2 regions of the Enterococcus sp. M-BR2 genome follow, and region 2 is predicted to be linked to the other one. Evidence: riboswitches for the same ligand, from Rfam matches in the RefSeq annotation. Region 2 holds a riboswitch; the other holds the start of a gene.

Region 1 (16,533 bases), 620 kb from region 2:
AATGAATAATACAATCTTTTCATCATAGGACATACCTCGTTTTTCTTTATAAGAATAGTATAAACCAAAGAAGAGAATAAGAAAAATGATAATAGAAAAATAAAGTAAAAACGCAATAAAGTAACTTAAGTTATTTTATTGCGTTTTTTTCTTTACTGAAAAATTTTAACAAATAAATAGAATTTTGTAATAATAACTGAGCATAATCTTTGCAATTTTTAATCTTGAATAATATCCTTTAAGTATAGCCAGCAATCAAAAAGAAATAGAGAATAAGTGAGTAGTTGTTATTTCAGTATCAGAATGACAATAAAATGCCGTTATAATCCAATATCGTTTGGTAGCGCTTTATTTATTGGTGCTAAACTAACTGTTCGCTCTCTATACTGTGATTGTCGGTAGAGTTATTTACAGGGTAAAAATAAGTTTATAGGAGGTGGAAAATGAATAAGGGGTTAAAAATAACCGGTGTTATCATGAGTTTGCTACTACTTTCAGTGTTTCTAGCAATTGCGTTAATTAATGCGCCGTATATTATGCCTGAACAATTGGAACGATTTCGCTTCTTTACCTTAACGAATTACTACATGCAACAATATATTTTCTGGGCAGCTGTAGTATTTGCCGTTCTTGCTATTATCATCTTGCTAGTCGTTCTTTTCTATCCAAAATCAAGAGGAACTTTCGTTATGAAACGGGAAGATGGCAAATTGACGATCGACAAAAAAGCGATCGAAGGGCTGGTACGTTCCCATTTACACGAAGAAGAGTTCATTCATTCACCTAAAGTACGGATACGTTCAACGAAAAATCGAATCCATATCCATGTCAACGGAGACTTGAAGCGAACTTCTTCATTAGTAGGGAAAACAGGTGTACTGATGCAAGACATCGAAGAAGAAGTGACTAGAGTACTTGGAACAAAAGAAACAGTCAAAGTGGCAGTCACATACAGCGGTTATGAAGAACAAGAAGATACAAGAGACTACAAGCACTCTCGAGTGGAATAGGAGGGCCAAATAATGAAAGAACTATTTTCAGCATACAAGCTCCCTATTATCTTTGGGGGTCTTGGACTACTGCTAGCTGTTTTATGGTTAACAATTGGATTTTTCAAAACATTGTTGATCATCATTATGACAGCAATTGGCGCAGGAATCGGATTTTATTTGAAACAGACAGGAATAGTGGATCAATTTTTTAAATCATAGGAGGAAACAAAGATGGAAAACAAAAACATGAACACAACAAATGGATCAGTTTTGGCAAATGAAAAAGGGGAAAACCGCATGATGAATGGTGAATTGACTTATGAAGACAAAGTTATCCAAAAAATCATCGGCTATGCATTGAAAGATGTAGACGGTCTATTGACATTAGATGGTGGATTCTTCTCAAATATGGCTGAAAAATTAGTCAACACAGATAATGTAACAGCAGGTATCAATACAGAAGTAGGAAAGAAACAAGTAGCTGTGGATTTAGATGTGATTGTAGAATACGGTAAAGACATCGAAGACATCTACAACCAAATTAAAGAATTGATCAGTACTGAAGTAAACAATATGACACATTTAGATGTTATCGAAGTAAATGTGAATGTTGCAGACATCAAAACACAAGAAGAATACCAAAAAGATCAAGAAACAGTACAAGACAAAGTAACAGAAGCAGCAAAATCAACAGGACAATTTGCTTCACGCCAAACAGATAAAGCAAAAGCTGCTGTAGGCAAAGGTGCACAAAAAGTCAAAGAAAATAACGAACCACGTGTACAATAAGAAGTAAAAAGTCAGTTAGGAGGAATTTAAAATGGGATTTATTTGGGCATTAATCGTCGGAGGTATCATCGGAGCAATTGCAGGAGCAATCACGAATAAAGGATCATCAATGGGAATCATCGCAAACATCATTGCTGGTTTAGTAGGTTCAGCCATTGGACAAGCTTTATTAGGAACTTGGGGACCAACAATTGCAGGAATGGCTATCATTCCATCATTGATTGGTGCAATCATTTTAGTATTAGTCGTTTCATTCTTTGCACGTAAATTATAAGCAAATTGAAGAAAAACTTATGTTGAAATGAAGAACACATTTGAGAACCGCAGCGAAACTTGCTGCGGTTCTTTTTTATATGAAGTATTCTTTATTCCTTATGAAAAAATAGCTTGAAAAATAAAAAAAGACGAAAATAAACGGTTTTCTATAAAAGAAAATCGTTTATTTTTTTGTCTTTATTTGGTCAAAACGATAAAAAAGCACAGCACACCAAGCTTTTATTGATTGTCTGTCTTTTATAAATACAAGAATGTATTTATAAAAACAGAAGAAAAATACAAGTAGATTTTTTTTTATACTCGTAAACGTAGAAAGGAGGCGAAAAAATGAATACATTACCTATCAATACAGGAGATACAGCATTCATGATTTTATGTACAGCAATGGTTTGCTTGATGACTCCTGGTTTAGCATTTTTTTACGGCGGACTGGCACGAAAGAATAATATACTGACGATCATGACTCAATCTTTTCTCTCAGTTGGGATAACAACGATCATGTGGATATTCGGTGGATTCGGATTGGCATTTGGACGAGATATTGGCGGTATGATTGGAAATCCGGCAGATTTCTTTTTGATGAGACATGTTACAAGCTTCCCCAACATGTTCCATGGAGCGACGATCCCATTTTTGATGTTCTTTCTTTATCAACTGATGTTTATCGTGATTACTGTTCCTTTGATGACAGGAGCTTTTGCAGGGAGACTGAATTTAAAAGGCTATATTATCCTTGTTGTTTGTTGGAACCTGCTGATTTACTTCCCTGTTTGCCATTGGATATGGGGCGGCGGATTTTTGGATCAGATGGGATTTAGAGATTTCGCTGGCGGAGCAGTCATCCACACGACAGCTGGATTCGGTTCATTGGCATGCATCCTCACACTTGGACAGAGGAAGATTCCTATGGGCGAAAGAAATCAGCATAGCAGTCTTATGGCAGCTGCTATCGGTACAGGTCTACTTTGGTTTGGCTGGTTCGGTTTCAACTCTGGTGGTGCACTTCGAGCAGATAATCAAGCAGTCAATGCATTTGGTTCAACATTCATCGCTCTTGCATTTGCGATGGTTACTTGGTTGATTATTGCAAAAGTAAAAGGAAATGGCTTTGATTTTGTCGACGTACTAACAGGATCCGTTGCTGGATTGGCAGCCATTACGCCTTGTGCTGGTTATGTAGAAGCAAAAAGTGCTATGTTGATCGGAATCATTGCTGGAATCGTCTGTCATGCTGCTGTTGATTTTCGTAAAAAGAAACAATGGGACGATGCACTTGATGTGTGGGGCGTCCATGGAATGGGCGGATTCACAGGGACGATTCTGATCGGAATTTTTGCATCTAACAGCCATTTATTAACAAATCCAAGCAGCTGGTACTTCTTAGGAATCCAAGTGATTGGTGTCATCATTACTGCCGTGTATGCCTATGTGCTAACAACAGCGATTCTAAAATCAGCCATGCATTTCACAACGATCACTACTACAAAAGAAGAGCAGGAAGAAGGATTAGACTTTTTCTTCTTTGGTAACAAACGCAATTGAAACAAAATCAAATAGAAAAGAGGAAGATTCATGCAACAAAGCAAAACGAAAATTCCTGCAAAAAAATTAACGTTCTTCGGCTTTTTAGCCATGACGATCTCAATGGTCGTTTCACTATATGAATATCCCACATTTGCGACCTCTGGCTTCAGTTTAGTATTTTTCTTGTTATTAGGCGGTTTGCTATGGTTTATCCCTGTGGCATTGTGTGCAGCAGAGATGGCAACGGTGAAAGGCTGGGAAAAAGGCGGTGTCTATACTTGGGTCAGTCGGACATTGGGAAAACGATTTGGATTTGCCGCTATCTTTTTCCAATGGTTTGAGATAACTGTTGGTTACTTGACTATGCTGTATTTCTTAACTGGTACATTATCCTATGCAACGGGAATCGACGCTATACAAAACAATAAATTTCTGAAATTGGCCATCTTATTGATTATTTTCTGGGCTATTTTGCTCTCTCAGCTAAAAGGAACCAAATACACTTCTTTAATTGCTCGAATCGGTTTTGTAGCTGGGATCTTATTGCCTGCATTAGTCTTGTTTGGCTTAGGGATCCACTATGTCTCTTCAGGTGCTCCACTACAAACGACACTTTCTATGAAAACATTGATTCCTGATTTTTCAAAATTACCTACGCTGGTTGTTTTTGTTTCCTTTATTTTAGCGTATATGGGAGTAGAAACATCTGCTAGTCATGCAAATGAAATGGAAAACCCTAAAAAGGATTATCCATTAGCAATGTTTGTATTGGTCATTCTGGCCATCATTTTAGACACTTTTGGCGGATTGACTGTGGCTACTACAGTCCCTCAACAGGGTTTGTCTCTTAATACAGGAGTGATCCAATCGTTAGAATTTTTATTAAGACACATTGATCCAAGTCTTGCATGGGTTGCGAAAATCCTTGCGATCCTTGTTTGTTTAGGTGTCATCGGAGAAATAGCTTCTTGGGTAACTTCTCCTTCAAAAGCACTTCACGTAGCGGCAGAAGAAGGATTACTTCCTGAATATTTTGCGAAAGAAAATGCACATGGTGTTCCTGCGCATTTGATGATTGCAAATGGGATTGTTGCGACAATCTGGGCAGCCGTCTTTACATTAAGTGGCGGGGGGAATAATCTTTCGTTTCTTGCAGCAATGTCATTGACTGTTGTGATTTACCTAATGTTGTACTTTATGTTTTTCGCGGGCTATTTGAAGTTAGTATTTAAAGATGAAAGTCTTGAAAGAGCCTATCAGGTTCCAGGCGGAAAAGTTGTAAAAGTAATCGTTGCTTGTTTAGGTCTTTTGACTTCACTTTTTGCTTTTTGTATCTCATTTGTTCCACCTGCAAGTATCGCAGCTGGACAGCATGGGATTTATGAAACGATTCTGATCGTTTCTTATCTTATCGTCTTAGTTATTCCATTTACGATCTATGCATGCCGTCATAAATTCCAGCATGCAGAAAAATAAAAAATGAAAGCTGGTTATTCAAATGGAAGGAAAAGAATTAGAACAATTGATTGGAAAAAATTTCCACTACTATCAAACGGGACAAGTGGCAGACTACATTCCAGCATTAGCTGAAGTGGATCCAAAACAATTAGGTATGGCGATTTATGATCTTGATACAAAACAACTGATCGAGGGAGGAGATGCCGATGTACGTTTTGCCATCGAAAGCATGTCAAAAGTTCCCGTATTGTTATTAGCAATCAAAGATAACGGAATTGAAAAAGTCTTTCAAACAATCAACACAGAACCCACCGGATTTGCTTTCAATTCTATCATGAATATGGAGATCAATCATCGCAAACATCCGATGAACCCTTTTGTTAATGCAGGAGCGATTGCAACAACCTCTTTGATTGCGGGAAAAGATGCAGATGAAAAATTTGAACGGATCATATCATTTATGAAAGAAATCTGTGATGATCCTGATATCACATTGAATGAAGAAATCTATCATTCTGAATCAAGAACAGGTGATATCAATCGCTCTCTTGCTTATTACATGAAAGGCAATCAAATGATCGAAGGAGACGTTCCAGAGATACTCGATGCCTATTTCAGACAATGTTCCGTCAATGTCACCGCTACAGGTATAGCAAAATTAGCTGCTGTATTGGCAAATAAAGGGATCGCTCCTTGGGATGACAAACGGCTCATTACTGAAGAAAGTGCAACGATCGTCAAATCGATTATGACAACTGCCGGTTTGTATGATGAATCAGGCGAGTTTTCCGTCCATGTTGGTGTACCTGCCAAAAGCGGGGTAGGTGGCGGCTTGATGGCAGCTGTGCCAAATCGTTACGGTATAGGCGTCTTCAGTCCAGCATTAGATCCATTCGGTAACAGTGCAGCTGGCATCCAATTACTGAAGGACGTAGTCAAAGAACTAGATGCTGATATCTTCGAATAACCTTTCTTGAAAGTGGCTGGGGTAAAAGTCCAAGCGATGCCAAGTTATCTAAACGATAGCTGGGATTGTAAGCTTGATCGACTTTTGTTCCGGCTTCTTTTTTATTGGTTTTTGAAAGGGATTTTCTAAACAAAAAGTAAATAAAAAAGCGATTCGTGGATATGTTTAAATAAAACTATAAGAAAAACTGGAGGCGTGTATCAGGAATGCTGGAAAAATACATCGAGCGAAATATATTTAGGAAAGTGTATCTATGCGAACAATTATTTGAATTCCAAGAAATAGATATCGAACAAACAGCTATTTCACTAGGGGTGACCACACCGACGATCCTTCATGATCTAGAAAGTCTAGCCGAGTGTTTGGAATATTGCATAAAAGAAAAAATAAGAGAGAAGCATAAGTACAAACTTATATTTAAACGAGGGATCGCTCTTTCTGAGCTTACGCAATTTTTGTATGGTCAATCTTATTTTTTAAAGTTTTTAAGTTATTATTTCAAGGGCATATTCACGAGTACAGAACTGGCTGATCTTGAATTTATTTCTTTGAGCAAAGTATATACGATCAAAAAGAGCGTCTTGGATTTTTTCAAAGAAAATGATTATTTGAAAAATAAAGAAATCATTATTCCAGAATTTGATTCGCGGAATATTCTGCTAGCTTTAGTACGTTATATCAATTGGGAAGGATATGAGAGTAAAAATCCACATGTAGAAGAAGCTTGTAACGAGCTGATCGATTATGTAGAGACTCATTTTTTTAAAAGGAGATATTCGGAAGATGAAAAGTCCTTTATCATACGGGGAATAGAGATTGCAATTGGAAGAAAGACGTTTCCCCTTGAACTGAAAGAAGAAGATAAGAAAAGTGCGGAGACGAAGCCATTATTTCAATTAGTCTGTCAAGGATTGGAAGAGCAAAAAGGGATGTTACACTTACAGGAAGAAGATATCTATTATATTTTCTCTTTGTTCAATAGCAGAAATTATACCAATGAGAACATGGAGCTGTTAAGAAAAGATTTCGAAGTTGTGTATAAAAATTTTGTTCTCAATGACCTGTCACTCAATGAATTGATTTTACAGATTCTCCCAGTTGCTGAAATCGACGATGCAGACAATTTTATTTTTAAGCAATCCTTTTTACAATTTGTCCGTACGTTGTGGGCTGACGGTCAAGTATTTTTACCGGAACGAATCTATCTACTGTCAGAAAAAGAACAGCTTCTATACAGAAAAATAGTAGAAGTGCTAGACGATTGGAAAAAGAAAAACCAAATTCATCTAAGATGGAATGATAATTTCATCCGAAAATTTGTTAAGAGTCTTTCTTTGATTACCAGAGAACAGATGATACAGCAAGAGATAGAAATATTTGTTGTTTCAGAAAGTTCAGTCAAACAATTTTTTTATCGAACTCAATTTCATTTGTATGCTGAAGAAGATATGGCTGAAATAAACCCCATTCTATTTCGTTCTTTAGAAGAATTACCTGATGAATGTTTGTGTTCAAAAAAACGAGTGGTTTTATGCGATGCTGCTAGCTATCAAACTGGTTTGGAAACGGAAAAAACAAAGGTCTATCCTATCTCGTTAAAAGGCGCAAACATCCTTTTGTATCGTATTGCTCAAGAGCTTCATTTATTAAAAAAACATATTTCTTGAGGAAATCTTAAAGCAAGACAAAAATCAACTTTCTACAGAGCTTTTTAAAAGACTGTAGAAGTTTTTTTATTTGTGATCTGTTTTGTGCGAAGAACTACTTATATAACAAACTTTCTCTGAATTTTTTTAAAAATACTATTGACTTAGAGTCAACTCTAAGGAGTAGAATAGATAAAGTGTTACAAATCTATTTTCAACTAAAAAGAAGATAGTACGGAGGAGAGAATGCATAATGAGTACAGCATTACATGTATTGGATACAATCAATAGTCCAGCAGATGTCAAAAAGTTATCTGTTGAGGAAATGAAACAGCTGGCAGAAGAAATGCGCCAAAAGATCTTGCAAAAGGACAGCGATGTAGGTGGGCACGTTGGTCCGAATCTAGGTGTAGTCGAATTAACGATCGCTTTTCATTATGTATTTGATTCACCTAAGGATAAAATCGTATGGGATGTTTCCCATCAATCTTATGGTCATAAGCTGCTAACTGGTCGGAAAAATGGCTTTGAAAAAGGACATTACCATGAAGTAAGCGGGTATTCCAATCAACACGAAAGTGAACATGATTATTTTACAGTGGGTCACACATCTACATCTATCAGCTTAGCTACTGGGTTGGCTAAATCCAGAGATTTGAAGAAAGAATCAGGAAATGTGGTAGCATTTATTGGAGATGGCTCACTAAGTGGCGGCTTAGCTTTTGAAGGGCTGAACAACGGCGGCGCTTTACAGACCAATTTAATCGTATTAGTAAACGATAATGAGATGTCTATTGATGAGAACCACGGTAGCTTATATCAGAACTTAGCAGAGCTTCGTCAAACTCACGGTGAAAGCAGTAATAACCTATTTAAAGCTATGGGATTTGATTATCGCTATGTGGATGATGGAAACGACCTAGAAACGGTGATCCGTTTATTTGAAGAAGTAAAAGATATTGATCATCCAATCGTACTTCACGTACATACGGAAAAAGGCCGCGGTTATCAGCCAGCGATCGATAATAAAATGAAATATCATTGGCACGTCCCATTTGATCTGTCTACAGGAGAAGCAAAACAGGCAGCTTCTGGAGAAACATTCAATACGATCATCATGGATTATCTGGATAAAAAAGTGCAAACAAGTACAGCACCTATTGCCGCTGTCAATGCAGCAATACCAGGCGCCTTTGGACTGAAAACATTCCAAGAAAAACATCCAGATCATTATTTTGATGTGGGGATCGCCGAGCAGCATTCCATTACGTTTGCTTCTGCTTTGGCTTCTCAGGGAGTACGTCCAGTCGTCTTCCAATCAAGTACTTTCCTGCAACGGGCATATGATCAATTATCACATGATTTAGCAATCAACGAGAATCCAGTCATCATTTTAGTTGGTGGCGGAACGATCTCTGCTAGTGATCGAACACACCAAGGAACGTTTGACATTCCTTATTTATCAAGTATCCCGAATATCAAATATCTTGCTCCAGCAACAAAAGAAGATATGATCTCTATGCTAGATTGGGCTTTTGAGCAAACAGCACAGCCTGTAGCTATTCGAATCCCTACTCATGGTGTGGAACATGGTAAAGCTATCGCAAATGATTACAGTATTCCAGCCTATCAGACAGTGAATAAAGGCGAAAAAGTGGCAATTTTAGCTTTAGGTGGTTTTCTTGGACTAGGAAAAGAAACAGTGGAAGCTTTTAGAGAAAAAGGAATCGAAGCAACATTGATCAATCCAGGAACAATCACAGAAAATGATGTAGAAACATTAGATAAATTAAAAGAAGCCCATGAATTAGTCATCACATTAGAAGATGGTAGTTTATCAGGCGGATTTGGTGAAAAAATCAGTCGTTATTATGGTGATTCTTCAATGCATGTGCTGAATTTCGGTGCAAAGAAAGAATTCACAGATAGTGTTCCAACAGTTAAACTTTATGAACGTTATCATTTGACACCAAGCCAAATCGTTGAGGATAGTCTACGTGTCTTAAATATTCAATAATCCATCGTATTTTCCATCCAGATAATCGTTTATACTGGTATCTGGATGGTTTTTATTATACGAAACAAAGGAGTAGATGCTATTATGTATCAAAAAGTAGAAGAATATTTCAAAAAGTTTCAAGAAAAATATCCTAGGTATCAATCAGAAGAACTAAGCTTTTTTTCATTTGGGAATACAGAAGAAATGGCAGATGAATTGAGTGAGTTAGTTGTAAAAAAAATAAAAACCGGTACATCAAGTGGATATGATCTATATAAAAAAGAGAAGGAACCTTTACCAAAAGTGGGTCAGTTAGATGTGGTTCTGAATGGAAAAAATGAACCAGTTTGTATCATCAAAAATATAAATGTGACTATCTTGCCTTTTAGTGAAATCACGGAAGAACATGCTTGGAAAGAAGGAGAAGGAGATCGAACGTTAGCCTATTGGCGGAAAGTCCATACTGACTTTTTCAAGCATGTCTACAAAGAAGCACTGAACATGGCATTTACAGAAGAGAAGCTAATCGTATATGAAGAGTTTGAAGTAATTTTCTTTTAGCAAGAAAGGCTTGCTAAAAGAAAAAGGATAGCTACTTTATTGACTCTTAGATAGAAAAGGGTTACATTTTTATAAGAAGATGTATTTCTAGAGAACGTCATTGGAGGAGATAGTGTGGATGTACTGGAAAAAATAAAAGGTGGGGTTGTCGTTTCTTGTCAAGCTTTGGAAAATGAGCCATTACACAGTTCTTTTATCATGGGGAGAATGGCTTTGGCTGCAAAAGAAGGCGGAGCAGTTGGTATTCGCGCAAATACAACAGAAGATATCAATGAAATCAAGCGAATCGTTGATTTGCCGGTAATAGGGATTATCAAAAGAGATTACGATGGATCAGAAGTATTTATTACTGCGACAGAAAAAGAAGTGAAAGAACTTTTGGAGACGCAAGCTGAGATCATTGCACTGGATGCAACTTCTCGTAAACGTCCGACAGAAAAAACAACAGCTGAGCTTGTCCAAATGATCCACGATCACGGTCGATTAGCCATGGCAGATATTTCTACTTTTGAGGAAGCGCTTCAAGCGCAAGAAGATGGTTTTGATCTTTTGTCTACGACATTAGCAGGATATACAGAATATTCTCGAAAAACACAGGAGCCTGATTTTGATTTGTTGAATCAGATCATAGAACAAGTCAATATACCAGTAGTCATGGAAGGCCATACTGACTCTCCAGAACACGTAGAGAAAGCCTATGAATTAGGTGCTTTTTCAGTCGTGATTGGATCTATCATCACCCGTCCACAATTCATCACTAAAAGATATGTCGAAGCCGCGAATAAAGCAAAGAACTAAAAAACACGTACGGCACAGATTCTTGACAAAAAAGAAAAATTAATAGATAGTTTAAAGCAGATTCTAAGAAGAAGAGGAAAGTGTTGCTTTTCCTTTTGTCTTCGCAGATCTGCTTTTTAGCGTATTTTATAGAAAGAAGGCGAGACCATGTTTGAACGAAGTCCTTCAGAATTGACAGAACGTGAAAATTACAAGTTGCTGATTGGTTCAGTTATCCCCAGGCCGGTTGCAGTAGTAACGACTAAATCCGTAAATGATATAGTGAATATCGCACCCTTCAGTTACTTTAATATTGTCAGTTCGAATCCACCTATCTTATCCTTGGCGATCCAGAGAAAACAAGATACAGTAAAAGACACAGCAAAAAACATTCTTGAGACAAGAGAAGCGGTCATCCATATCCTTGATGAGGACAACGTAGAAGAAGCAAATAAAACAGCAGCTAATCTGCCTAATGAGGAAAGCGAACTACACTTGACTGAATTGACTTTAACGGATTCAGCAATCATTTCAGTACCAGCATTGACAGAAGCAAAAGTTCGTTTTGAGACAACCTTATATGAACATGTCGAGATACGGAATAAAAATAAAGTAACAGCTGATTTATTTTTGCTAGAAGTACAGAAATATCATTTGAATGAAACAGTCTATGATGAAAAGACGGGAAGAATCGATCCAAGAGAATTGAATGCTATAAGCCGTTTGGCAGGAAATGATTATGCAGCAATAGGAGAAATTTTCACGATCGCACGTCCCCAATAAGAAGGAGTAATAGTTATGTTAAAAATAAGTTATAAACCATCAGCAGATTCAAAAGAAATGGGAAAAGAATACGAGACAGTGAATGATTTTCTGCAAGGGCAGTATTTAGAAGTTCCGCCATTACAAGATCATTTTGTCGTCACCAAAGTTACTTTAGACGGCAAAGAAATAGGAGGGTTATTCAATTACTTAAACAAATAAACATTTATTCTGAAAAGTGAAAATCATATAAAAAAACACTAAAAATAAAAAGATTATCAAGGAATCCTAGCACAATTGAACGAAACTGCGCTGGGATTTTTTTACGTTATTTGTTATTTTTTCCTAAAAAATATTAAAGATTGTTAAATTTCACTATTTCATTTCAAATTTCATTGCCTATTCATTAGGAAAAGTCTATCATGGACTCGTAAATAGAATATAGTAATAACCTTGTTAGGTGAGGCTCCTATACAAACATAGGCTATTGCCCAGAAACGTCGAAAGTCGCCAATGGGTAAAACAGAAACTGTCGGATTAAGGCTTTTTCCAATAGCTAAGAATGTTTTCTTTACGTTGTATAGTGCTAAAACTCGGACGATGAGATGATGCTAGGTCAGAATTCTTGTTCGAAAAGGTTTCTGGCCTTTTCTTTATAGTTTCAAGACTGACTTATTTGAAGAGACAAACTCGCTCCTTACCTGACAAGTGGATTACCGTGGGAGGAGGAGATGCGGTGAAAAAAAGAAAAAAGATCGATTGGTGGATTTTGGGTCCTTATTTGACTTTGTCCATGATCGGTCTTTTAGAAGTATACAGTGCTAGTTCTTATCGTTTATTGCAAGCAGATGAAAATACAAAAAGTCTATTATTGCGCCAACTGATTTTCATATTTTTGAGTTGGGGCGTAATCTTCTTAGCTCGTTCAATCAAACTGCACTATTTACTTCACCCTAAAATAGCAGGATATGGTTTAGCTTTATCGATTTTCTTTTTGATCTTAGTACGAGTAGGAATATTCGGTGTCACTGTCAATGGCGCACAACGTTGGATTTCTCTGTTTGGCATTCAATTCCAGCCTTCAGAATTAGCAAATCTTTTTCTGATTTTTTATCTAAGCTGGTTTTTTCGTGACGGAAATAATCCGCCAAAAAATCTAAAAAAACCTTTCCTGATTACAGTAAGCATAACTTTGTTGATTTTATTCCAGCCAAAGATTGCTGGAGCATTGATGATTCTTTCGATTGCGTGGGTCATTTTTTGGGCAGCAGCAGTTCCATTTAAAAAAGGAATCTATCTGATTGTTACTTTTTCTGCCTTATTGATTGGAGCAGCCGGCGGAGTATTATATTTAGGAAACAAAGGCTGGCTTCCCCAGATGTTCAATCATGCTTATGAAAGGATTGCAACTTTAAGAGATCCTTTCATAGATAGTCATGGTGCGGGCTATCAAATGACTCATTCGTTTTATGCACTATACAATGGTGGCATATGGGGGAGAGGATTAGGAAACAGTATCACAAAAAAGGGATATCTTCCAGAGACAGAAACAGATTTTATTTTTTCGATCATTACAGAAGAGCTTGGGCTAATTGGTGCATTGTGTGTACTTTTCTTATTATTCTCATTATGCATGAGAATCTTTTGTTTAAGCAGTCGTTGTAAAAATCAGCAAGCTGGATTGTTTCTTTTAGGATTCGGAACTTTGCTATTCGTTCAGACGATAATGAATGTGGAAAGTATCGCAGGGCTTATGCCAATGACTGGCGTGCCATTACCATTTGTTAGTTATGGAGGAACAAGTTATCTGATCCTTTCTTTAGGGATCGGGATCACGTTGAATATTTCTTCGAAGATACAGGCCGAAGAGTTGCCGCTCTATCGACCTGAAAAACAATAAAGAGAAACTGAGAATCTCTCAGTTTGAATTATCATAAAGGACTATCTTTTATTTTTCAAGCGAGAGATTCTTTTTAGAAAGAGGAATTCGCAATGAAAGTATTTCAAAAAATCATATTATCTGTTTTGTTACTGCTTACACTAGTAGTCGGCTTTTTTTCGATTGAATTTGTCCATGGATTTTCGTCTGCAAAACAGACCTCAACTGTAAAAAAGGTAGATCCGAAAAGTGTCCCTACCACACTAAACGTGGCTTTGATTGGTTCGGATGCCCGTTCGAAAGACGAAAATGGTCGCTCAGATTCACTTATGGTTGCACAATACGACCAGAAAACACAACAAGCAAAACTAATCTCTATCATGAGAGACTCATATGTCGATATACCAGGTTACGGAATGGATAAAATCAATGCAGCGTACTCTTACGGAGGAATTGATTTATTGAACCAAACATTAAAGGAAAATTTCAAATTTGAAGCCCCGTATTATGCAAGTATCACATTTCAAGATTTTATCGATTGCGTCAATGAACTGTTTCCTGATGGAGTAAAGATTGATGCAGAAAAATCTTTAGATTTAGATGGCGTATATATAAAAAAAGGGAAGCAAGTAATGGATGGCAATACGTTACTGCAGTATGCTCGATTCCGTGAAGACGAAGAAGGGGACTTTGGGAGGATTAGAAGACAGCAACAAGTGATTAAAGCTATCTCTCAGCAGCTGAAAGACGTCACTTCGATATTTAAATTACCGAAAGCGGTGGGAAAACTACTTGGCAGTATCCAAACGAACCTTCCTGAGAGTGTGCTACTGGATTGCGGTATGGATTTCCTCAAAGACGATAATAAAAAGATCGATACATTATCCGTACCAGTAGACGGCAGTTGGGACTTCAACGACAATACGCCTTCCGGAAGTGTTCTGGAATTAGATTTGACCAAAAACCAAGAAGCAATCAAAAAATTTCTGAATAATTAAGTAAAGAAAATAAAATAAAAGAAGTTAGAAATAACAATTTATGTTATGTTCTGACTTCTTTTATTATGTTAGAATAAACAGGTATAAATAGTGAAAATAAAGGAATAACAAGCAAAAGAAGGAGGAAAAAATGAAAAGAAGTGACAAGCACGGCAAAAATCGAACAGGCGCTTATATTGCCGGCGCAGTGATTTTAATAGTAGCTGCAAGTGGCGGTTATTTTTACTACCGGCACTACCAAGAAACCCAAGCAGTAGAAGCTGGAGAAAAGACGGTTGAGCAATTTGTCCAAGCTTTAAACAAAGGAGATTATAACAAAGCTGCAGGAATGGCATCGAAAAAGGCAGCAAATAAAAGTGCATTATCTGAAAAAGAGATCTTAGAAAAATACCAAAATATATACGGTGCTGCCGATGTCAAAGGACTTGAGATATCAAATCTAAAAGTAGATAAAAAAGATGATTCTACTTATAGCTTTTCATATAAAGCAAAGATGAATACCTCATTAGGTGAATTGAAAGATCTTTCTTATAAAGGAACATTAGACAGAAATGATGGAAAAACCACGATCAACTGGCAGCCTAACTTGGTTTTTCCAGAAATGGAAGGAAATGACAAAGTAAGTCTGACCACGCAAGAAGCAACAAGAGGGAACATTTTAGATCGAAATGGGGAACCATTAGCAACAACCGGCAAACTAAAACAATTAGGAGTCGTTCCAAGCAAACTTGGGGATGGGGACGAAAAAACAGCCAATATCAAAGCCATTGCTTCTGCATTCGACTTAACAGAAGATGCTATCAATCAGGCTATTTCACAAAGCTGGGTACAACCCGATTACTTTGTCCCATTGAAAATCATTGATGGAGCAACGCCAGAACTTCCAGCTGGAGCTACCATCCAAGAAGTAGACGGCAGATATTATCCTTTGGGTGAAGCAGCTGCTCAACTGATTGGTTACGTGGGAGATATCACAGCAGAAGATATTGATAAAAATCCAGAATTAAGCAGTAATGGAAAAATCGGACGATCTGGTTTGGAAATGGCTTTTGATAAGGATCTTCGTGGGACTACAGGTGGAAAATTAAGCATCACAGATACAGACGGTGTCGAGAAAAAGGTTCTGATCGAGCATGAAGTCCAAAACGGAAAAGATATCAAATTGACAATCGATGCAAAGGCACAAAAAACAGCTTTCGACAGTCTAGGAGGAAAAGCTGGATCGACTGTTGCGACAACGCCAAAAACCGGTGATCTTCTTGCGCTTGCTAGCTCTCCAAGCTATGATCCAAACAAAATGACAAACGGGATCTCACAAGAAGACTACAAAGCTTATGAAGAAAATCCTGAACAACCATTCATCAGCCGATTTGCGACAGGTTATGCTCCTGGCTCTACGTTTAAAATGATCACAGCAGCAATCGGTCTCGACAACGGCACTATCGATCCAAATGAAGTGTTGACGATCAACGGGCTTAAATGGCAAAAAGATAGTTCTTGGGGATCGTATCAAGTAACTCGTGTTAGTGATGTGTCACAAGTAGACTTAAAAACTGCTTTGATTTATTCCGATAATATATATATGGCACAAGAAACGTTGAAAATGGGGGAGAAGAATTTCCGTGCAGGTTTGGATAAATTCATTTTTGGTGAAGACCTTGATTTGCCAATCAGTATGAATCCAGCACAAATTTCTAATGAAGAGAGCTTTAATTCAGATATCTTGCTAGCTGATACTGGATATGGACAAGGCGAACTTCTAATTAATCCTATCCAGCAAGCAGCAATGTATTCTGTTTTTGCCAACAATGGCACACTTGTCTATCCTAAATTGATTGCAGATAAAGAGACAAAAGATAAGAAGAATGTCATCGGCGAAACAGCAGTACAAACGATCGTGCCAGA
Region 2 (16,533 bases):
AGAGGATGGCACGATTATTGATGATTATCGGATCGATTATTTACGTCGTCATATCGAAGCGATGGCTAATGCAGTAGCAGACGGTGTAGATTTGATGGGCTATACGCCTTGGGGATGTATCGATCTTGTCAGTGCATCAACAGGAGAAATGAGTAAACGTTACGGCTTTATCTATGTGGATCTAGACGATGAAGGAAATGGGACACTGAATCGATCAAAGAAAAAATCTTTTGATTGGTATAAAGAAGTAATTGCCTCAAATGGCGTAAACTTGTAATTAAAGCAGCTGAATGAAAAAGAACACACTTCTCACATGTGATTTGTGTTCTTTTTTTATTTTTTATGTGCTATTCTTTTAGTAATAGTAAAGCAAAGGGTGACGTTATGAAAAGGACACGTGTACTATACTTGGAAGTCGCAGATAAAATTAAAGAAGATATTTTCTCAGGAAAATATCCAGTCGGTTCGATGTTGCCGACAGAAAGTGAATTAGAAGAACTGTTTCAAGTCAGCAAAATCACTGTCCGAAAGGCAATCGAACTGCTGGCATCAGATGAATATGTCGCAAAGAAAAGTGGTCGTGGGACGACGGTTCTAAGCAATCGTCCTTACAATCGATTATCCAAAGCGGCAAGCTTTACGCAAATCTTGGAGAACTCCCGATATGAAGTCCGGAAAGAAACGCTGGATTTGCAATTGGTCCATATAAAGAAGGAAGATCCTTTGTTTTCCTTTTTCGGTGAGCAAGCTGTTTGTTTTAAGCGCTTATATTATTTGAACAATCAGCCTTATATTTATTTTGTTCATTATCTTCCACAAGAAATGATGCAATTCAGCAGAGAAGAATTTGGCAAAGAATCTTTGTATCGTTTGCTGACGAAAAAAGGATATACTATTGACTCATTTTCTGATGATTTCTCGGCAGTATTTTTAACAGAAGAAGAACAAGGAATTCTGAAAACAGACGCACAGATCGGCATCAAACGGATACGGAAATCGTCTACGCAAATTGGGGAAATGATTGAATATTCGGAGGCGGTCTACCATACGGAGCTGCATCCTTACCATATTGATTATGAAACATAAATAAAAAAAGAGGTTGTGAAAAAGCTGCCCTGCATCAAGTAATAAGAACAGCCAAACAAAAATAGCTTCTCATATTTTTCGTTTGGTTAGGCTTATTACCGCAGATACACGGCTGTTTCTGGATTACCATTTATTCTGGATAAGGGGGTGTGGTACGATTTTCAGAAGGAATCTATGAACCAATCACTGTATTGATTTTAGCTTCGATGGTAACCCCATTCGGCTTGACGATCGCTTATTTCTTAGGGAAAATCATTCGTAAAAATATATTCAATCGTCAAGAAATCGATACATTGAAGACTGCTTTTCCTATGGGGATCTGTCAGATCACAGAGGGATGTTTCCCTATCGTATTGAACGACTTGGCACGCAATGTCATAGCAACGGGAGTCGGTGGGGCAGTAGGTGGCGGATTAAGCATGTTTTGGGGCGCAGATAGCCGTATTCCGGCATCGGGAATGTTTGCAGTCGCTACGATGACCAGACCATGGGCATTCATTGGTGCATTGTTAGCTGGTTCTTTTGTCACAGGAATAACCATTTTATTATTGAAAAAACCAGTAGATCCGAATGCAGAAATCATCCAAGAAGAAAAAGAGGAAGAAGACATACCTTGGGATGATTTGACAATTAGTTAGGAGAGGCAGAATGGATTACAAGAAAAAAGTACAATAGATGTACCTTGAGGCAGGAATGGTATGAAAGAATCAGAGTTAGAAAGAATCGAATATACAGATTTTGGTTTAGGAGCGATCGAAACTGTCCAGAGCATCGGCACCCTCCTTGAAATGACGATGAAGGAAAAATGAGAACCTTTCGTTGTCGAAAAGGTCTGGTATACCTTATGTCGAAGGAAAGGAAACAAAAAAACTTTCCTGTACTATTCCAAAAAGGAAAGAAAGTTATTATACAGTAAAAAAAGAAATTATTCTTAATGCTAGAGATCAGTACACGTTCGAGCCCAATATCAAACACTAGTTCCAGGCAGGCGCAACAGGTGCGGTTATCACTGAATTTTCTTCCAGCAGTGACGATTCAAGTGATATTTTTACAAATCCAGCTATTTATCGTTAACAAAAAGATTTTTAGGAGAAGCTGATGAACAAAAATGATCAAATTTTGATCGTTTAGTTCGTCGGCTTTTTTATTTAGAGAAACATCATTTATCAGTGAAACATAACACGAAAACAAAATGATTTTTTCGTTAATAAAAGAAACAAGTATTTGTTGTTTAAAATAATACACGTTATTGGCATATAGGACGAAATCCCAGTATCTTCTATAAGTAAGTCATTTCATATCGATGAAAACACGTTATTTATTTTTGTTTTATCTATAAAATAGCTGAAAAATGATTTTTTTCTAAATACTATATATAGTGGTGTCTATCCTATATACCACTAAAAAACTACAAAATCTAGTCTTTTATTTTAAAAAAACACGTGTAGAATGAAGATAGACTTTTGAGTTAGGGAGTGTTTTTTTATGAAACTTACTGTTTTTTGCGGTTCCCGTTTTGGTAATAAAGAAAGTTACAAATTTATTGCGCAAACGTTAGGAAAATACATGGCACAAGAAGAAATCGAACTGGTTTACGGTGGTTCATACTCCGGGATTATGGGAGTGATTAGTAAAACAGTACTGGAAAATAACGGAAAAGTCACAGGTATCTATCCAAATGGGCTTTTTGAAACTGAATTGCCTGGAAAAGATGTTACTACATTTATTCCTACAGAAACGATCGATGAAAGAAAGGTATTATTATTTGAAAAGGGAGATGCTGTCCTCGTTTTCCCTGGAGGTCTAGGTACATTGGAGGAATTCTCACAACTTCTTTCTTGGATAGCAATCGGTCTGACGCCTGACAAGCCAATCGGAATATTGAATATTGGCGGTTATTACAGCGGCTTGCAACAATTATTAGAAACTTTTGCAAAAGAGGATTTTATGGATAAAAAATGGTTGGATCAAGTAATCTTTTCCAACAATCCATTGGAACTGGTCAATGAATTACGAGCAGTATCTATTAAAAATCAGTTATTATTGAAGGAGGCAAAATAATGAGTCAAATATATTTAGCAGGACCATTTTTTTCAGAGGAGCAAATCGATCGAGTAAGTCGTATCGAAAAAGCGTTGGAGGAAAACAAAACAGTCACAAGTTTCTACTCTCCACGTCATCACCAAGAAAGCAATTATGAACTATTCAGCGCTGGATGGGCGCAGGAAGTATACGAAAAAGATATGGAAGAACTGACAAATGCAGAATTTGTTGTTGCTATCCTTGACTTTGAGTATCAAACAATCGATCCAGGAACGGCTTACGAATTAGGTGTGGCAACTATGTTGAAAAAACCGATGATCATTGTACAAGAAGAGACGGTACCTACGAACTTGATGATTACACAAAGTCTCCATACGTATTTAAAATCAGACCAAGCTGTACGTGAATATGATTTTGAAACATTGCCTGTTGAAACTTACGTAGGCGAGTACTTATAGAAGAGGAAGGGTTGTATGTCAGTGATCTTGATTTCAGGAACGATTGGTGCAGGTAAGAGCAGTTTGACGAATATGCTTGCAAAAGAGATTGATTCTAAACCATTTTATGAAAATGTCGAAGATAACGAAGTATTGCCGCTCTTTTATTCAAATCCTGAGCAGTACGCTTTTTTATTGCAAATCTTCTTTTTGAACAAGCGATTTTTAGCAATGAAAAATGCTTTAGTGAACGATGACAATGTGCTAGACCGATCCATCTATGAAGATAGCCTGTTGTTCCATCTAAACGCTGATTTAGGTCGGGTAACGGATATCGAAGTACAGCAGTACGATAGCTTATTAGATACGATGCTAAACGAGTTAGATGATGTTGCTCCAAAAAAACGGCCTGATTTGATGGTCCATATCAAAGTTTCTTTGGACACGATGCTAGAACGTATCAAAAAACGTGGGCGTGACTATGAACAGCTAGAAAGCGATGAGACGTTATATACCTATTATGAAACGTTGAACACCCGCTATAATCAATGGTATGAAGATTTTGATGTATGTCCTAAAATACAAGTGGATGGGGATAAATTCGATTTTGTAGAAAATCCAGAAGATGCAAAAAAGGTGATCCGTCAGATCCAAGAAAAATTAGCTGAATTGGAAGGAAAGCCTGCTGGAAAATATTTTACGGATAACCAGCATGCAAAAGGTCAAGAATTAGGCTAAAAATAAAAAACCAAACGACGGGAAAGAAAAATTACTACGTGATGTAGAATAAGCCTTTCTATCGTTTGGTTATTTTATATTCAAATATTTGAAATAAATAAATCTTTACTCTTTGATTTGTAAACTGAAATGATCCACTGTTTGTTTTACTGATGAAGCTTGATCAAAGGAAGAAGCTGAGTTTGAAGTTCATAAAAATCAGCCATAGTGAGTTTTGCTTGGATTTGTTTATCTTCTTCTACTTTTTACATAATTTTGAACAGGATAAGATTCAAATGTTTTAAATGAATCTTTGACTAGTTTGTGACAGTTGTCGCATATGCTCAAGCTTCCTTGGTCATTAAATTCTGTATGGATATTTTTGTTGTTATTACATGTACAATAATCAGGACTATCGATCATCCATTTCGTCTCCTTTACAATCATTTTGCTTCTTTACTATAGCAGAAAAGAAGGGGAGAAACAAAAGAAGATCCAACAGACGGCACTATAGACTGTAGATGTTGCCATCCTCATCCTTCAAACGGTAATTACCGATTTTGGTAAATGTGATGGTTGCTTCTTTTTTATTTTCTTTTCCTGAAATAATATATTCGTCATCTTTGGTAGTAATCTTGATGTCTGTCAGCACTGTTTTTTCTTCAGATGATTCAGAAGAATCAGTTTCTTGTGTCTGATACGTGCGTGTCCATTCCATTTTTTTATCTGTAAATGTCAACTGTCCCGCGGATAAATCCATATCTTTACGTACTTTTAGCGTATATACACTGTTAGTGATATCTGCTTTTTCCGCTTTTAAGACAGAAGAATCGGTTGTTTCATCCGAGGATTGGTCAGAGCCGCCAAACAAATTACAGCCAGTCAATGTCAAAAGTCCCGCAGACAAAATAAATAGTACGATTAATTTCTTCAAAATACTTCCCCCATTTGATAGGATAAAGAAATTATACCATTGGAAAGTAAAACTTCAAACGGATGGAAGAGAAAAACGCACAAAACACCCACAAATAGAGTAAATTTTAGAATAAAATTTTAAAAAGGCAAAAAATTCGCCATTTTCGGAAAGCGTTTTAGAAAAGTGTTGCAATCTTTTAAAAAAATGCTATATTAAAAATGAACCGGTTCAAATACTTGTTTAAGTATAATTAATAGTGAGAGGAAGTTGCTCTACTGAAGACTTTAGTTATATGGATATTAATGACAAGCGGCATTATGCAAAGAAAGCGGTCATCATGGTCGAACAACAAGAAAAAGAAATCAAATGTAACTGGCAGGAGTGAAAATGTATGGCATCGATCCGTGACGTGGCTAAGATGGCTGGTGTTTCAGTGGGAACAGTTTCCCGCTATTTAAACGGTCAGCAGCTGAAGAAAAAAAATATGGAAAAAATAGCAGAAGCGATTTCAGCGTTGGACTATAAAGAAAACATCATTGCTAAAGGGCTGAAGAATAATCGAAGTTTCTCTATTGGACTTTTGATAAACGGGATATCTAGCCGTTTTGGTTCGGAGGTTGTTTCAGGGATCGAAAGAGTAGCTGAAGAAAATGGGTATAGCTTATTATTAAGCGGGTTTGCCGATCAGCCAGAAAAAATCGATCAAAAAATCGAATACCTGATGAAGCATGCAATCGATGGGTTGATCGTCTTCTTATCAGAAGAAGAGTGGTCTGGATTTGAAATGCTGACAAAAATGAGTATCCCAGTTGTCGCACTGAATTGTCCGGATGCGCCAGCAGGTATTGATACAATAGTAGTGAATGATCGAGAAAGTGTAGCAAAAGTGATTGCTCATCATGGCAGACAAGGACATAAAACAATAGGATTTATTGCTGCCGCTCAAACAGATTACGTAGCAAGAGAACGTTTAGTTGGAGCCAAAGAAGCGGTACAAAAGGATCCGTCTATCCATTTAGAGATCTTTACAGGAGACTATTCTAGAAAAAGCGGCTATTACGGGGCAAAAGCATTATTAGAAAAAGGGGCAACTGCTATTTTTGTCAGCAATTACAATATGTCGATTGGTGCCATCGAATGTTTCAATCAAGAAGGTGTCAGAATCGGGAAGGATATTGCGTTCAGTCACTATGATTATTTAGATAAAAACGATCTGAGTATCCTTCCGAAAATCACGATCACGCCACCAACAGATAAAATCGGGGAACGAGCAGCAGAGCAGCTGTTGAAACGAATCAAAAAAGAAGAGGAAGAAAATGAAAAAGTGATTGTGATGGAAAATATCATACATGGAATCAACTAAAAAAAAAGAGGTGCTTTGATGAAAAGATATCAATTTCCAGAAAATTTTTGGTGGGGCTCTGCAGCAAGTGGTCCACAAACAGAAGGAAGAATTTCAGGCGATGGAAAAGGAGAGAACATTTTTGATTATTGGTACAAAAACGAACCGCAAAAGTTCTTTGACCAAGTAGGACCTGAAAAAACCTCGCAAGTTTATACGAAGTATCAAGAGGATGTACAGTTGATGAAACAGACTGGGCATAATTCATTTCGAACCTCTATCCAATGGAGCCGTTTGATACCTGATGAATCTGGAACAATCAACGAAGAAGCCGCTCGTTTCTATCATCGCTATTTTGATGAGTTGATTGAAAACGGTATCGAACCCTTTGTTAATCTGTATCATTTCGATATGCCGATGTATCTGCAAGAAAAAGGCGGATGGTTGAACCGAGAAACGGTTGAAGCCTATGAAAAATACGCAAAAAGTTGTTTTCAGTTGTTTGGCTCGAAAGTAAAAAAATGGTTTACCCATAATGAACCAATCGTTCCAGTCGAGGCAGGCTATTTGTATCGATGGCATTATCCGGAAGAATCAGATATGAAAAAAGCAATCCAAGTTGGTTATCATGAAGCGTTGGCTTCAGCATTAGCCATCAAAGCTTACCATGAAATGGACCAAAGCGGTGTCATCGGAATCATCTTGAATTTGACACCGAGTTATCCAAGAGACGAATCAAATCCCGAAGATGTTAAAGCAGCACGAATAGCAGATGCGTTCTTCAATCGTTCATTCCTTGATCCAGCTGTAAAAGGCGAGTTTCCAAGTGAATTGATCGAGAGAATAAAAGAACTCGATCTAATGCCGGAGATCCATCCAGATGATTTGGCGATCATTAAAGAAAACACAGTAGATCTTTTGGGAATTAATTATTACCAGCCACGCCGAATAAAAGCAAAAGAAACACCAATCGATACTAAAAACGGTCCTATGCCTGAGGATTACTTCGACAATTATGAAATGCCTGGTCGTAAAATGAATCCTTATCGCGGATGGGAGATCTATGAAAAAGGAATCTATGATATTTTGATCAATGTACGAGATCATTATGGGAATATCGACTGTTTTATTTCTGAAAACGGCATGGGTGTAGAAAATGAAGCACGATTTATCAAGGAAGATGGTATGATCCACGATGATTATCGGATCGAATTTGTTCAATCTCATCTGAAATATGTCCATCAAGCCATTCAAGAAGGTGCCAATTGTTTAGGTTATCATATGTGGACATGCATGGATAACTGGTCGTGGACCAATGCCTATAAGAATCGTTACGGTTTTATTTCAGTAGATTTAGCACAAGATGGAAAAAGAACGATTAAGAAATCGGGTCATTGGTTCAAAGATGTATCAGACAGAAATGGATTTGAAGCTTAAAGAATAGCCAAGAGAGAATGTATGAAAATTCCCGTTCTTACCGCTTCAGGAAAAAGAAGTTCAATTATTTACGATCTTTTTCAACTTTTTTGTCTTTCTATTTCATTTTTTGTATATAATAGAATAGTCAAAATTAAATAGGAGTGGAGGAAGGCATGAGGAAAAAAAGACCGTTTCTTCTCTTTTGGTTATTCGGTTTTTTCTTACTGCTTATTTTATCCGCAGCATTTTCAGGAAAAATGACAGCAGATCTTGCTCAGAAAGAAACAGAAAAAATCGTAGCAAGCAAAGAATCAGTAGATAATTTCAAAAAAGAATTCTCAACTTATTGGTGGAAGGAATATAAATTAACTGCCAATTACGAAAAAGGTGAATTGGACATCTATTTGCCAAAAGGAAAAGAAGAAAATCAATTTATCAATATCGATGACGTACTTAGTGCGATTTCTCTCAGACAATATCAATTCAAAGACAAACATTTGGCCGTTTTGCTTTTGACTCATGATGGCGACAAGGTAGCTCGTTTGAAAAATGGAAAAGTGGTCACAGCTTATTCTGAAAAAGTGGACAAAAAAGTGGTGGCCGATCGACTAGCGGAATGGAAAAAAACCAATGAACAAGTCAAGAAAACAACTGCTTCTTCTCAAAAAAACGAGTCGACAGAACCAAGCCCTTCAGATTCTGGCAGTGGACAAACGATAACGGGAAATGAAGAAAATCAAGCCTCAATCATTACGAATGAGTCATCAGAAGGACAATATCAAACCTATGGACAATGAAAAACAGAGGTTGTGACAGAAGTGGTCAGCTTCAAGAAATAAGAAGAAATTTACGAAAAGTGCTTCTCAAGTTTTTGAACACCGTTTAGTGGAGAGGTTGTGAAAAAGCTGTCCTGCATCAAGAAATAAGGAGCTGCGACAAGAATTTTGTCTCAGCCTCTTTTTTTGTACGAATACCGAGAAACTACTTTTGAATACCGCAGAGTGAAGCGGTCACCACAAGACTTTTATCTCTTCATTCGTTTAATCGCTTACATCACAGCGGTTTTATGCTGTGAAAAATGGACGGAATAATCTTTAGAAAGAATAAAAAAATCTTAAGATAACAATTTTTTTAGGAAATTTTCATTTTTCAGGAGCAAAATAAGAAAAAATGTGAATAGAGAGAAGTGATATACGTGACACAACTTAAAAAATTGTGCCAAAATCGTTTAGCAATCGTTTTGACAGCTGTTTTCTTTTTTTGGCTGAAGACGATCACTGCTTACTATGCAGATTTTTCATTAGGTGTGGAAGGTACGATCCAGTACTTTATCTTGTGGATCAACCCGATTGCAACAACCTTATTGTTTTTTGGCCTTTCTTTGTATATTAAAAAGCCAAAGCCAGCGTTAGCCATTCTTTTGATCATTGATATTTTAAATACGCTTTTGTTGTACTTGAATATTATTTTTTATCGAGAATTCACAGATTTCATTACAGTCAAATCTGTATTAGGCTTTTCGAAAGTGTCGCAAGGGTTGTCAGGAAGCTCCTTTTCTTTGATGAAACCCCATGATGTCATCTACTGGTTGGATATCGCTGTGTTCATTGGGCTACTGGTTTGGTTGAAGGTCAAGAAAATACCTATCAAAAGCAACCCTGTCAGCAAACCGATGGCTATCGCGGTTACCTGTCTTTCAGGATTGATTTTTTCAGGAAATCTAGCGTTGAGCGAAGCCAACCGTCCACAATTACTGCAGCGGACATTTGACCGTTCCTATATTGTCAAATATCTAGGAATCGATGCGTACACTATTTATGACGGGATCAAAACAGGAATGACTAGCAGTGTTCGCGCGCATGCAAGCAGTAATGGAATTGATGAAGTTTTAGACTATACAAAGAAACATTATGCAGAGCCAAATCCTGAAACATTTGGGCTCGCTAAAGGAAAAAATGTGATTGTCCTTCATTTAGAAAGTTTTCAACAGTTTTTGATCAATATGAAGGTAGACGGACAAGAAGTCACGCCGTTTTTAAATAGTATTTTCCAGAATCAAGCAACGATTAGCTTTGACAATTTCTTTCATGAAGTAGGACAGGGAAAGACAAGTGATGCTGAAAACATGTTGGAAACTGGCACATTTGGTTTACCTCAAGGCTCATTATTCACAGAACTTGGGTCAGATAATGTCTTTCAAGCAGCACCAGCGATCCTTGGACAAACAGAAGGCTATACAAGTGCTGTTTTCCATGGGAATGTAGCTAGTTTCTGGAATAGAGATCATGTATATAAAAATTTAGGGTATGACAATTTCTTTGATCGATCTTATTTTGATGAATCCGACGAAACGTTAGGTTATGGGATATTAGATAAAGATTTATTCAGAGAATCTGCCCAATATCTTGAACATCTACAACAGCCGTTTTACACGAAATTTCTTTCCGTAACCAACCACACGCCTTATTATACGGATGACAAGAATTTCGACTTTCCATCTTTGAATACTGGCAATAGCACAGTAGATAATTATGTTCGAACGACCCATTATCTGGATCAATCATTGGAACAATTTTTTACGTATTTGAAAAAATCTGGTATTTACCAAAATTCAATCTTTGTGATTTACGGAGATCATTTTGGGATCTCGAATACAGATAATAAAGATTTAGCAAGTGCTCTTGGTAAAGATCCAGATACATGGGATGAATTTGACAACGCACAGATGCAACGAGTGCCATTGATGATCCATTTGCCTGGTTACACTAAAGGGACAGTCAATCATGAATACGGTGGAGAAATCGATGTTTTGCCGACATTACTACATCTATTGGGAATCGATGATAAAGATTATCTTCATTTTGGTACAGACTTATTATCTTCTCAGCACGATCAAGTAGTTGCTTTTCGAAATGGGAACTTCGTGACACCCAAATATACCGTCTTAGGAGGAAGAGCTTACAATAATCAGACAGGAGAAATCATCGATACGAAAGCAGCAGGAATCGACGAGGAAATTTCCAAAGATCAGGAAAAAGTCAAGTCTGCTTTAAGTCTTTCAGATAAGCTGAATCAAGAAAATCTCTTGCGTTTTTATGTGCCAAACGGATTTGAAACGATCGATCCGAAAAAATATGACTATAAAAATGAAGCAGAACGTAACATAGCCATCGAAAAGCAAAAAGGAGAACATTCGACAAGTGTCTTTTCAAAAAATGGCAATAAAACAACAACCAACTTATATCCAGTAACAAGAACAGACGTTGAACAGCAAAAAAATAATCAATAAACAATCAAACCAACCTTCAGTAGTTAGACAACATTCTAATGCTTGAAGGTTGGTATTTTTATGAAAAAAACATTTTTTTGTTTTTTTCGTGTATTTTTCCTTTTTAACGTATCTATTTATTGAATGCGGAAAAATTTAAATTAAAAAGGAGAACTATTATGTATGATGGTGAATTGATTAAGAAACTTCGAGTCAACAAGAAGTTGACACAGTCCCAATTAGCGGAAGGAATCTGTTCTAAGACTTCTCTAGTCGGGATTGAGACAAATTCAGTGAAAAAAATGTCATTTGTAACATTGAGATCATTTTTAGAGCGAATGAACATGACACTTGCAGAATATGAATGGATGCGAAACCAGCTGGATGAACCAATAAAGTTAAAGAAAAAAAGACGAATGCTAGATCGGGTACAAGAAGACAGCTTTGATCCTTATAAAGAGATCAGCAATAACCGTAGGCATTTTAAGAAAACAGAAGATCTGTATTATTTGGTTTTGAATCTTCACATGGTCGAAAAAACAGAAGTATCTGAGACAGAATTTGAATTTTTACGTTATGAATGCCGAATCATTGAAGAATACTTGATGCAGATACCAGACTATGGTCAATTTGAACTATCTATTCTAGCTGATTTTCCTTGGATATTCAGTGATCGGTTTATTGAGAACAATTATTTGAAAATCAAAAAAAGAATGCGACGATTAGCACAGTTGAACAATCATGAGCAGTATCTCTTTACTTTTTTAATGAACCTGACTTCGTTTTATATAGAAAATGGTCGGTTGAAAAAGGCACGTAGTGTGAATGAAGATATGAAACGGAGTTTAGCACATAAAGAAAGAAGTACAGTGATCTATGAAACATTGATGGCAGATTATTATCAAAGATTGATTTCTGCTGCTTTAGGGGAAGAAAAGACGAAAGACTACCAAGAATTCTTCACAGTGCTCGAATATATGTTAGGAAAGAATCAACGGAGGTCCTTAGAGAAAAAACTACTGGCCATTGCTGAACCCAGCAACTAGACCAGCAGTTTAGAATTTGTATCACTTCGCCGCTTTTTCAGACGGTTTGTTTGTATCGAATGGCGGGAAAAAGCGGGCGATCTCTTTTACCGCAGCATCACGGGAATCAGAAGCGTGAATGATGTTTTCAGTCCCCGGCAGCGCGTAGTCTCCTCGGATCGTACCTGGAACAGCATCGGCAGCTTTTGTTGCTCCAACCATCTTACGGACGATATCGATCACTTCCTCGCCGACCAGCACAAGATAAACAACAGGACCGGAAGTCATGTAATCGATCAGTTCATCAAAAAAACTGCGCTCAGTCAAGTGCTGATAATGTTCTTTTGCTAATTCAGGAGTCATAGTTTCAAATTTCATTTCAGCAATGGCCAGTCCCTTTGCTTCAAAACGTTGGATGATGCTTCCGACTAAATGGCGTCTCACGCCGTCTGGCTTGATAATAACAAGTGTTCTTTCCATAACAGCACCTCGTTTCCTACTATATTTCTATTATAGCGGGAGGTGGAAAATGAGACAAATAAAACCGCGTGAGACAGGAATATAACGTGTGTATTTTAAAAAAGTATGAAAAACATGGAAAATTGATTTGACATCCTCTTTTTTAGTTGTTATATTAACGAAGGAAAACCGAATAAGATTTGTTAGGTGAGGCTCCTATACAAACATAGGCTACTGCCCAAAAACGTCGAGAGACGCCAATGGGTAGAACAGGAATTGTCGAGATAAGGCTTTTCATAAGGTAGCTAAAAGCAGGTATCTGCTTTTTACGTTGTACAGTGTCAAAACTCAACGATGAGATCTGAGAAGCTTTTTTTAATATGCTTTTTCAAACCTTTCGCTGAGTATTTGGCGAGAGGTTTTTTTGTTGCCGCAAATCCCCATCGGTGAAAAATAAAAAGGAGGTGGTCTAATTGGGAAAATAACTATTCGAAAAATGATTGGAAGTCATGAATTAAAATTACTTAGTAAAGGAGATGAGAACAAATGGATGACAGTCATTCGAAAAACAAAGATCTAGAGGAAAGGCCAGGGCTATTATCTATCTGTTCTCAGCCCCTTTCAGTTTTTTCTCTATCGATCCGATGAATAGCTAAAGACCAAAAGCAGCGAGAACAGCTGTCTTTTGGACACAAAGGAGAGATTGAGATGGAAAAAAAGAAAGATACACAAAAAATCTATGCAGCTTTTGCTGGAAAAACGAAACAAGAATTATTTGAACTATTCCATGCATCAGCAAATGGATTGACAGAAGAACAAATCGAACGTTCAAGAGAAAATTACGGTGAAAATGCGATTTCATATGGCAAAAAAACACCATTCATCGTAGAAATATTGAAAGCATACATCACACCATTTACATTAGTGTTGATCGCATTAGGAATTATTTCATTCATCACGGAATATGTATTAGCAGCTCCTGGAGATAAAGATCTTTTCGGTGTAGCCATTATCTTCACTATGGTTATCGTCAGCGGGACAATGACGTTGATCCAGTCCGTACGTTCCAATCAAGCGGCTGAAAAACTGAAATCATTTGTGAAAGTAACGGCAGCTGTAAAACGTAATGGAAAGTACACAGAGATTCCTATGGAAGAAATCGTCTGTGGAGATCTTGTTCGGCTTTCAGCAGGGGATATGATACCAGCGGATATGCGTTTATTGTCCGCAAAGGATTTATTCATTTCCCAAGCAGCATTGACAGGGGAAAGCTATCCAGTAGAAAAGCATGCGAAAGTATGTGAAGACGATCAGCAAAGCGAAACAAGTTACGAAAATCTTGTCTTTATGGGAAGTAATGTCATCAGTGGAAGTGCGGAAGGAATCATTGTTTCTGTTGGAAATGACACACTATTTGGGCATGTAGCAGAAACGCTATCTGAAAAACCAATTCAATCAAGCTTTGAATTAGGCATCCATAAAACATCCATGCTACTGATCAAATTTATGTCATTGATGGCTCCAGCAGTTATCGTCATCAATGGGCTTACAAAAGGGGATTGGCTAGAAGCTTTTCTTTTTGGACTATCTGTAGCAGTTGGTCTAACACCTGAAATGCTTCCAATGATCGTTACGACGAATTTGGTCAAAGGAGCAAGTGTGATGGCCAAAAAAGGAACAGTGATCAAAAATTTGAATGCCATCCAAAACTTTGGTGCAATCGATGTGTTATGTACGGATAAAACGGGGACATTGACACAAGATAAAATCATTCTTGAATATCATATGGATTGTGAAGGAAATGAAGATGATCGTGTTTTGCGCCATGCGTATCTAAATAGCTACTATCAAACAGGGCTGAAAAATTTGTTAGATGTGGCTATCATTGATGAAGCAACAGAAACTTTAGATACAGATAAGATCAATTATCAAAAAGTGGATGAAATTCCTTTTGATTTTGAACGTCGCCGTATGAGTGTTGTGGTTGCTGATCCAGCTGGTAAAACACAAATGATCACAAAAGGCGCGATTGAAGAAATGCTGAACATTTCTAAATTTATTGATCTTGGCGGTACTGTTACACCATTAACAAAAGAACGAAAAGAAGCCGTACTTGCAAAAGTACAGTCACTTAATGAAGATGGCTTACGAGTGATTGGTGTCGCACAAAAGACCAATCCAAGCGTCGTTGGAGAATTTTCAGTCAAAGATGAGTCAGACATGGTTCTGATTGGTTATCTTGCTTTCCTTGATCCACCAAAAGAAACAACGAAACAAGCGTTGAAAGCTCTGAAAGAACATGGTGTAGCTGTAAAAGTTCTGACTGGGGACAACGAATTAGTTACACGTTCAGTGTGCCGTCAAGTAGGTCTAGAGATCAATGAATTGGTTACCGGTGAGAAAATCTCGGAAATGAGTGATCATGAATTAGCACAAGTAGCTGAAGACCATGAAGTATTCGTAAAATTGAATCCTCAGCAAAAAGCACGTTTGACGACAGCTTTACGTAAAAATGGTCATACTGTCGGATTTTTAGGAGATGGTATCAATGACGCTCCTGCAATGAAAGTGGCTGATATCGGTATTTCTGTAGATACAGCTGTGGATATTGCGAAAGAATCTGCAGACGTGATCCTTTTAGAAAAAGATTTGACGATTTTGGAAAGAGGCCTTCTTTCTGGACGAGAAACTTTTGGAAATATCATGAAATATATCAAGGCTACAGCAAGTTCTAATTTTGGCAATATGTTTTCCGTGCTGATTGCAAGTACGTTCCTGCCATTTTTACCAATGCTGCCTTTACAACTTCTGTTTTTGAATCTGATCTATGATGTTTCCTGCATTTCCTTGCCATGGGATCGGATGGATAAAGAATATTTGGACGAGCCAAAAAAATGGAATGCATCTAGTATTGGGGAATTCATGGTTTACTTTGGTCCAACAAGTTCGATATTTGATATTACTACTTACTTGTTGATGTATTTTGTTATTTGTCCTGCTGTAGTGGGCGGAAGTTTCCATACATTGGATAGTTCACAGCGAGTGATTTTCATCGCATTATTCCATGCAGGATGGTTTGTCGAATCACTATGGACACAAACCTTAGTGCTCCATGCACTGCGTACACCGAAAGTACCATTTATCCAAAGCAACGCAACATTTGCCATGTTTGTTATCACTACATTAGGAATTATTGTCGGTTCTGTCCTTCCTTTTACAAGTTTTGGTGCTGAATTAGGCTTGATGCCACTTCCTGGCAATTACTGGTTATGGTTATTTGCTACAGTCATCGCTTATCTGGCGCTTGTGACAGCTGTGAAGAAAATCTATATCCGTCAATTCCAAGAACTCTTATAAACGAGAAGGCTGGTTCTTTGCTTCTGTTCTTTTTGGACCAGTCGTGCTAAACTATGTGTATTGTTTTGGAAAGGATTAATGTATAGATGAAAGGTGCAATATTTGATTTAGATGGTTTGTTAGTTGACACAGAAAAAACGTATCGTGATGGCTGGCTTTGGGGATTTCAGCAATTTGATATCCATATCCCAAAAGAAATCGTTGACGCTTGGGGCGGAAAAAACTGGAAACAAAGTTTTGATATTTTAGTGAAAGCAGCAGGTAGCCCTGAAAAAGTACAGGAAGTCCGAGCGAAGCGTGAAGAATATTTTTATCAACAGCTGACAAGCGGAGCCATCCACTTAAAACCATATGCAAAAGAAATATTGGCAGACTTAAAAGAACGTCATATGAAACTAGGCATTGCTACGACCACTGTTACGAAAAGAGCAACAGATATCTTGGATCACTTTAAATTAGCTGAT

Evidence for each region. Region 2 has a riboswitch for magnesium ahead of mgtA (magnesium-translocating P-type ATPase). Riboswitches for the same ligand answer to the same signal wherever they lie in the genome.
Region 1: another riboswitch for magnesium. It lies ahead of AC1F25_RS03835 (FtsW/RodA/SpoVE family cell cycle protein); the one in region 2 lies ahead of mgtA (magnesium-translocating P-type ATPase).

Annotation. Positions count from the first base shown of each region.
Region 1 covers NZ_CM152743.1:766,668-783,200, forward strand. The annotation lists gene AC1F25_RS03765 (hypothetical protein) at 1-26, opposite strand, end outside; gene amaP (alkaline shock response membrane anchor protein AmaP) at 444-1,010, shown strand; gene AC1F25_RS03775 (DUF2273 domain-containing protein) at 1,023-1,211, shown strand; gene AC1F25_RS03780 (Asp23/Gls24 family envelope stress response protein) at 1,224-1,781, shown strand; gene AC1F25_RS03785 (GlsB/YeaQ/YmgE family stress response membrane protein) at 1,813-2,055, shown strand; gene AC1F25_RS03790 (ammonium transporter) at 2,385-3,599, shown strand; gene AC1F25_RS03795 (amino acid permease) at 3,630-5,057, shown strand; gene glsA (glutaminase A) at 5,080-6,006, shown strand; gene AC1F25_RS03805 (hypothetical protein) at 6,213-7,673, shown strand; gene AC1F25_RS03810 (1-deoxy-D-xylulose-5-phosphate synthase) at 7,906-9,669, shown strand; gene AC1F25_RS03815 (ASCH domain-containing protein) at 9,754-10,212, shown strand; gene AC1F25_RS03820 (N-acetylmannosamine-6-phosphate 2-epimerase) at 10,327-11,010, shown strand; gene AC1F25_RS03825 (flavin reductase family protein) at 11,158-11,772, shown strand; gene AC1F25_RS03830 (hypothetical protein) at 11,788-11,973, shown strand; M-box (ykoK) riboswitch at 12,197-12,363, shown strand; gene AC1F25_RS03835 (FtsW/RodA/SpoVE family cell cycle protein) at 12,488-13,651, shown strand; gene AC1F25_RS03840 (LCP family protein) at 13,744-14,628, shown strand; gene pbp4 (penicillin-binding protein PBP4(5)) at 14,759-16,533, shown strand, end outside.
Region 2 covers NZ_CM152743.1:150,677-167,209, forward strand. The annotation lists gene AC1F25_RS00695 (glycoside hydrolase family 1 protein) at 1-277, shown strand, start outside; gene AC1F25_RS00700 (GntR family transcriptional regulator) at 385-1,086, shown strand; partial or broken gene AC1F25_RS00705 (PTS fructose transporter subunit IIC) at 1,248-1,724, shown strand; gene AC1F25_RS00710 (phenylalanyl-tRNA synthetase subunit beta) at 2,122-2,331, opposite strand; gene AC1F25_RS00715 (LOG family protein) at 2,572-3,147, shown strand; gene AC1F25_RS00720 (nucleoside 2-deoxyribosyltransferase) at 3,147-3,587, shown strand; gene AC1F25_RS00725 (deoxynucleoside kinase) at 3,603-4,304, shown strand; gene AC1F25_RS00730 (hypothetical protein) at 4,533-4,706, opposite strand; gene AC1F25_RS00735 (hypothetical protein) at 4,792-5,217, opposite strand; gene AC1F25_RS00740 (LacI family DNA-binding transcriptional regulator) at 5,591-6,562, shown strand; gene AC1F25_RS00745 (glycoside hydrolase family 1 protein) at 6,581-7,978, shown strand; gene AC1F25_RS00750 (hypothetical protein) at 8,134-8,757, shown strand; gene AC1F25_RS00755 (LTA synthase family protein) at 9,156-11,249, shown strand; gene AC1F25_RS00760 (Rgg/GadR/MutR family transcriptional regulator) at 11,408-12,274, shown strand; gene ndk (nucleoside-diphosphate kinase) at 12,296-12,733, opposite strand; M-box (ykoK) riboswitch at 12,905-13,079, shown strand; gene mgtA (magnesium-translocating P-type ATPase) at 13,421-16,069, shown strand; gene AC1F25_RS00775 (HAD family hydrolase) at 16,156-16,533, shown strand, end outside.